Regions from separate parts of the Synechococcus sp. TAK9802 genome, predicted to be linked through region 2. Evidence: riboswitches for the same ligand, from Rfam matches in the RefSeq annotation. Region 2 holds a riboswitch; the other holds the start of a gene.

Region 1 (3,399 bases), 450 kb from region 2:
ACAGTTGCGCCCGCGTCCCTGTTATTCGTTGAGCGGAGTTGATCGGCAGATCCCATAAAGCGGTTGGCTCCAGCGACAAATGTCGCGAGACCAGAAAGCTTGGTGGTGGTGGAGAACTGGGTTGCTTCCAGTTCGCCCACCCGGGCCTCGAGGCCGTCAACGCGACCCTTGAGGATGGCCAGCTCGGTTTCGAATTCCTTGAGCAGGCGACGCAGCTCGTCGGTCACTTCAGTGATCCGGTCGAGGCAGGCGTTCAGCAGGGCAGCCGCTTCGTAGCGGGTCATGGCACGGTTGCCACGGAAAGTGCCGTTGGGGTAGCCGGCGACGCAGCCGTAGGTCTCAACCAGACCAGCCAGAGCCTGATAGGCCCAGTCGGTGGGGTAGACGTCAGAGAACTGGGTGACGCTGGTGACCTGATCAAGGCTGTTGCCACTGGCAGTAGCCGCGTAATCAGAAACGCCGTTGATGTTCAGCTCGGTGGCTTGGGCTGCTGGGCTGTTGACAACAGCCAACGGGGCCATCAGGCCAAGGGCGGCAGGAGCCACCAGCAGTTGCTGGAAAATTTTCATTTGTACAAATAAAAGAAACCCCAGAGGTGATCTCTGGGGTCAGAAGCTGTGAAACGGCGTGCTCGTGATCAGTCGATCAGGGCCACCCAGGCAAAGGCCATGCCGATACCCATCCAGATGCCGGCGCCAAGCCGTTGCCCCTGGGAGCCGAGGCGCTCAACCAGAGACTTGGACCAGCTGCTCACCACCAGCAGCAGCGCGCCTTGGCCAATCAGCAGGCCCAGGAAATAGGTGAACAGCGGGGTGGGTTCCGCACCGACGATGGTGCTGCCGAGCAGAAAACCGTGCAGGGCCACCAGCGGCAGCAACCAACGGGTGGAGGCCACGGTGAGAGCCATCAAACCCTCCACCACCAGGCTGAGGGAGACCATGGCCTCCGCCTAGGGAGCAACAGCATCCGGCAGGGGGATGAACTGCGACAGAACACTGCCGCCCAGGCCAGCAGCCAGCAGAGGAATCACCCAGGCGCGGGGACGTTGCAGGCCGATGAAGGCGATGGCCAGCAGAAACAGCAGATGGTCAGGACCCAGCAGCGGGTGGCCAATGCCACTAAGCAATCCCTGCAGAGCGGAAAGGTCTGTGCTGTCTCCCATCCCGAAGGGGTGATGGGCATGGGCAGGGCTGAACAGGGAAAGGGCGACCAATCCTGCAGTGGAGATAACACCAGCCCGCAGCATGGGGCTGGCTTTCGTGAATGCATTCATACGATCCTCGTCGTTTGGAATCCTGGCGGGCGTTCTGACTGACGTGGGCGGAGAGCCGACGTTTCACAGCTGCGGGACAGCGGCAGATTTTCACTGCTCTTTCCCCGTTTCCTTCAGCGGCTGATCCCCGCTGAAACCAGAGCCCTCACACTACAGAGCGCTGCAGCAAGTGCCACAAACCAATGGAAAAGTCACTTATTCACGCTCCACCTCATTAGTTTTGAGGCTCTCGGCCAAAACTCTCTTGCTTCGCATGGGTGCAGGTCTAACCCTTGTATTTCTGGCGCTGATCAGTAGTGGATGTCGCCAAGTTGCCAACCAAGACCAAGCCAACACTGGAAAACCTGTTGTGCTCACCACCTTCACGGTGCTGGCAGACCTGGCCCGCAACGTGGCGGGAGATCGCCTGACCGTTCGATCCATCGTGAAACCGGGGTCGGAGATTCATGGCTACCAGCCCACACCCAGTGACATCGAACGGGCCAGCGATGCCGATCTGATCGTGGAGAACGGGCTGGGGCTCGAACTTTGGGCGAGGAAATTTACCGCCAGCGCCGGCAACATTCCCACCCTGACCCTCTCCGATGGAATGGAGCCTCTGCTGATCGAAGAGGACGCCTACGCCGGTAAGCCCAACCCCCATGCCTGGATGTCGCCGCAGCGCACCATGGCCTACGTGGATCGCTTCGAGCAAGCGTTCCGCGAGCTGGATCCGGCAGGAGCTGATGAATTCGCTACCAACGCCTCCTCCTACAAGCAGAAACTGAATCAGCTCGACCAGGAGTTGCGGGCCGCACTCGCAATGCTTCCCAAAAAGCGTCGTGTGTTGGTGAGTTGCGAAGGAGCCTTCACATAACTAGCCAGCGATTACGGCCTTGATGAGGCTTACCTATGGCCTGTAAATGCTGAAAGCCAGGTCACACCAAAACGCATGGCACGTTTGATCAACACCGTGCGCGAACGCCAGATCCCAGCGATCTTCTGTGAAAGCACAGTGAGCGATAAAAATCAGAGACAGGTTGCAGCCGAATCCGGCGCTCGTTTCGGAGGGACCTTTTATGTGGACTCTCTCTCAACTGAAGATGGACCGGCTCCATCACTGCTGAAGCTGCAGCGTCACAACGTCGAACTGTTGATTCAGGGATTATCAGCAGGCGAAACAGTGAGCAACTGAACCTTCGCCCAGCAAAAATCGAATGATTGCTGGGCGCTAGCCAGAAAGAATTTGGATGTCGTTCGTCTGAACACGAACGACGCTTTCACACGTTGCAGGCAGCACCTAAGCCCTTTCACCCAATCTTGCTCCAGAAACCCACTGGGGTTATTCCAAAAGGATCTCCATAGCAAGGGCTCGTTCGCTCAGGACCAGCCGTTAGTCGATTGGGATTCGACGTAAGCGGCAACATCAGCAATGTCATCTGCGCTGAGCTTGGCTCCAAACGCAGGCATACCGTTCTTGCCGTTGGTCACCTGATAAGCGATGGCTTCTTCATGGCCATCGTTGTAGTTGGCGAGATAAGCCTTGAGATCGTCCTGTTGGAGCGTGCGCTGACCGTTAACGACGTTGCCGCCTCCGATGTGGCAGGCCGCGCAATTGGACGAAAACACCTGCTCACCATGGGCCACATCTGCAGCAGAAACCATGGAAGGCGCGAACAACGCGATCAAAGCGGCCAGCGCGAGAGAAAAAGGTGACGCATGGATAGGTGTTTTGACTCACGAAGCTTGCTCTTGAAGCCCCAGCAATCGATTCAAAGCACATGATTCTTCAATTTTTATTTAGCGAGAGGCAAAGGGACTCTCTGCAGAATGGGCTCCACGCTTCATTGGGCCTGACTACCAGTGAGATCATTCCTGATTGCCCTGATAGCAGTGGTTGTGGTGTTCCTTCATGGGACCCCAGCCTCAGCCTGCGTGGAGGGTTTGGCCTGGGGAATGCCGCTGGAGCAGTTAACGAGCCATCTGGGCGATGGACAACAACTGACGCAAGAGGCATCCGGGCGTTACGTCGCTCGAGATGTGCTGTTAGATCGATTGCCCGTTTCACAAGCCATCTTTGAGGTGGACTCTGAAAAGGGGCTGACGAACTTGGCCTACGAGTTCGCTATTGACGACATGACAGAGGT
Region 2 (3,399 bases):
GACCTCAACCAGCCACCGCCGCCCCGCCATCGGTTCGACATTGTTCTGGCCTTGCCGAGGCCCAAGGTGCTGCGACGTCTGCTCCGCACCGTGGCCGAATATGGGGTAGCCAATCTTCACCTGATCAACTGCGCCCGCGTTGAAAAGAGCTATTGGCAATCGCCTTTGCTCGCACCAGAGAAGGTGAACGATGCGCTGCTTGCGGGGCTGGAGCGCGCCAGCGACACGGTGGCGCCCCGGGTGCATCAGCACAGGCGCTTTCGCCCCTTTGTTGAAGACCAGCTCAAGGATCTCTGTGCCGGACGGCACTGCTGGATGGCCCAGATGGGGGCCTCCCTTCCCTTGCGGGACACCCCACCGGGAGCTGCCGTGGTGATGGTGGGGCCGGAGGGTGGTTTTGTGCCGTTTGAACTGGAGTTGGCCCAGGCGGTGATTGCGCAGCCCGTGCATCTGGGATCGCGCACCTTGAGCGTGGACACGGCCCTCACCACCGCTCTGGCCCAGGGATGATGGTGTTGCGTGTGTTGCTTCAACAGCGAAGGCAATGAACGATCTGGCTGGCTTGCAAGCTCTTGTTGAGGACGTCGGGTCTGGCAACGTCATCGATGCCGAACTGCTCGATGGGTGTCCGGTGGAAGCCCACGAACTCGATGAAATGGATGCGTCCCAGGCCGCGCAGGTCGCCGCCCATTGCTTCGGCCTGCTCTTTGATCACAAGGTGGAGCAGCTGGAGGGGATCGAGGCGGATCTCGATGCAGGCCTGTGGACCGGCACCGTTGATGGCTTCGGATTTCAGATCAGCCGTGATGACGTCGGCGATCTGGTGCTCGATTTCTCGAACCAGCCGGCGTGACGGTTGATGAGCTGCGCAGCGACCTGACGGCCCGGCTTGGTGAGCAGGTGGAGCAGGTGTTCACCCGGGATGGAGCCCCTGTTGACGACATCACCGAGCTTTATCAGCCCTCTCCGGCGGGTTTTGGCGGCCAGCTGCGACTGAAACGCAGCGGCCGCCGCCTGGCCTGGGAGCTCTGGCTGGAAGACGGTGATCGCTGGAATTTCCACACCACCGACCTTGCCGACGCACTTCCAGAGGCCTAATAAGCCTTGATCTGACGCGTTGTGGTGGCGCCGGTAGAGTGGGGTGCTGGTTTCAGCGGGGAACAGCCGCTGGAGGAAATGGGGAAAGAGCAGTGAAAATCTGCCGCTGTCCCGCAGCTGTGAAACGTCGGCTCTCCGCCCACGTCAGTCAGAACGCCCGCCAGATCAAACCGACGAGGATCGACTTTTGAATTCTTTGCCACTGGCCCTGCGCAGGCCGCTGCAAATCGCTGGCCCATCGCTGCTTGCGGTTCTTCTCCTGGCCAGTCCAGCGTTCGCCCACCATCCCTTTGGCATGGGAGACAGCACAGACCTTTCGGCTCTGCAGGGATTGTTGAGTGGCATTGGTCACCCGCTTCTAGGTCCTGACCATCTTCTTTTTCTGCTGGCCATCGCTTTCATCGGCCTGCAACGTCCCCGCGCCTGGGTGGTTCCTCTGCTGGCTGCTGGCCTGGGCGGCAGTGTTCTGTCGCAGTTCATCCCCCTTCCTGATGCCGTGGCTCCCTGGGCGGAGGCCATGGTTTCCCTCAGCCTGGTGGTGGAGGGTTTGATCGCTCTCACCGTGGCCTCCACCCGTTGGTTGCTGCCGCTTGTGGCCCTGCACGGTTTTCTGCTCGGCAGCACCATCGTTGGAGCGGAACCCACCCCGCTGTTCACCTATTTCCTGGGCCTGCTGATTGGCCAAGGCGCGCTGCTGCTGGTGGTGAGCAGCTGGTCCAAGTCTCTGGTTGAGCGCCTCGGCTCCCAGGGGCAACGGCTTGGCGCCGGCATCTGGATGGGTATCGGCATGGCCTTTGCCTGGGTGGCCCTGATCGACTGATCACGAGCACGCCGTTTCACAGCTTCTGACCCCAGAGATCACCTCTGGGGTTTCTTTTATTTGTACAAATGAAAATTTTCCAGCAACTGCTGGTGGCCCCTGCCGCCCTTGGCCTGCTGGCCACTGGCGCCAATGCCGCCGAGCTGAACATCAACGGCGTTTCTGATTACGCGGCTTCCGCTGATCAGGTCACCAGCGTCACCCAATTCTCTGACGTCTATCCCACCGACTGGGCCTATCAGGCTTTGGCTGGTCTGGTTGAGACCTACGGCTGCGTTGCCGGCTACCCCAACGGCACCTTCCGTGGCAACCGTGCCATGACCCGCTACGAAGCGGCTGCCCTGCTGAACGCTTGCCTCGACCGCGTCACCGAAGTGACCGACGAGCTGCGTCGCCTGATGGCTGAGTTCGAAACGGAACTGGCCATCCTCAAGGGTCGCGTTGACGGCCTCGAGGCCCGCGTTGGCGAACTGCAAGCTGCTCAGTTTTCTACCACTACCAAGGTTTCTGGTGTCGCGACATTTGTCGCTGGTGCAAACCGGTTCATGGGATCTGCCGATCAGCTCCGGTCGACGAATAACAGGGATTCAGGTGCCACTATTTTTAATTACGACCTCCAGTTGATCTTGGAGACCTCGTTTTCCGGCAGAGATCTATTGAGCACGGTTTTACGCGCTGGCAACTTTGGTGCTTCCAGTGTGTTCGGCAGTGGCGGCCCCTCCGCACTGTCTGTTTTAGAGACTGCTTATCAAGCTGAAGGAGGGGCGAATGTTCTTGCAATCGACAAGCTGTTTTATTCCTTCCCCATTGGCGAGTCCATCACCATCACCGCGGGGCCGTTGGTTGGGCAGGAAGACATGCTGGCGGTGTGGCCCAGCACTTACCCCAGTGATCCAATTCTGGATGTGCTGACGCTCAACGGAGCTCCCGGCGCTTACAACAAAAACTTGGGTGCGGGTGCAGGCATCTCGTGGTCTGATTCCAGCGGAATGCGGGCATCTGCCAACTACGTCGCTGCCAATGGCTCAATTAGCGACTCTTCTCAAGGCGGCATTGCTACAGATGCGGCTGGAGGATCTGGCACGGTTCAGCTGGGTTGGGAGGCGGAAGGTTGGAATGTGGCCGCCATCTACTCCCAGATCCAGAACGGACATGACTTGATCGGCTACGCCACACCATTCACGCAGCAGAATCTGAATGAAAAGGGTGTTACCCATGTCTTTGGTCTGGGTGGATCCTGGGCGCAGGAGGAGATCGGTTGGGTTCCTGCGATCAGCGCCGGTTGGGGACTCAATAGCAGTGATACCGACAGCAGCGGTGAAGTGAGCACCAGTCAGTCCTGGACGGTTGGGCTGGAGTGGAACGATGTGTTGATGGCGGGAAACAATGCCGGCATGGCAGTGGGTCAGCCCGTTTTTGCGACGGACCTGCGAGGTGGCGACACCCCTGCTGATGGTCAGTTCATCTGGGAGTGGTGGTAC

Evidence for each region. A riboswitch is a leader RNA that binds a small molecule or an ion and turns the genes downstream of it on or off. The one in region 2 is predicted to bind cobalamin.
Region 1: another riboswitch for cobalamin. It lies ahead of SynTAK9802_RS02285 (HupE/UreJ family protein); the one in region 2 lies ahead of SynTAK9802_RS04925 (HupE/UreJ family protein).

Annotation. Positions count from the first base shown of each region.
Region 1 covers NZ_CP047937.1:414,788-418,186, reverse strand. The annotation lists gene SynTAK9802_RS02290 (iron uptake porin) at 1-569, opposite strand, end outside; partial or broken gene SynTAK9802_RS02285 (HupE/UreJ family protein) at 638-1,162, opposite strand; cobalamin riboswitch at 1,280-1,429, opposite strand; partial or broken gene SynTAK9802_RS02280 (metal ABC transporter substrate-binding protein) at 1,527-2,447, shown strand; gene SynTAK9802_RS02275 (c-type cytochrome) at 2,633-2,917, opposite strand; gene SynTAK9802_RS02270 (hypothetical protein) at 3,209-3,399, shown strand, end outside.
Region 2 covers NZ_CP047937.1:867,403-870,801, forward strand. The annotation lists gene SynTAK9802_RS04910 (16S rRNA (uracil(1498)-N(3))-methyltransferase) at 1-510, shown strand, start outside; gene SynTAK9802_RS04915 (hypothetical protein) at 545-853, shown strand; gene SynTAK9802_RS04920 (hypothetical protein) at 850-1,098, shown strand; cobalamin riboswitch at 1,129-1,278, shown strand; gene SynTAK9802_RS04925 (HupE/UreJ family protein) at 1,286-1,918, shown strand; gene SynTAK9802_RS04930 (iron uptake porin) at 1,987-3,399, shown strand, end outside.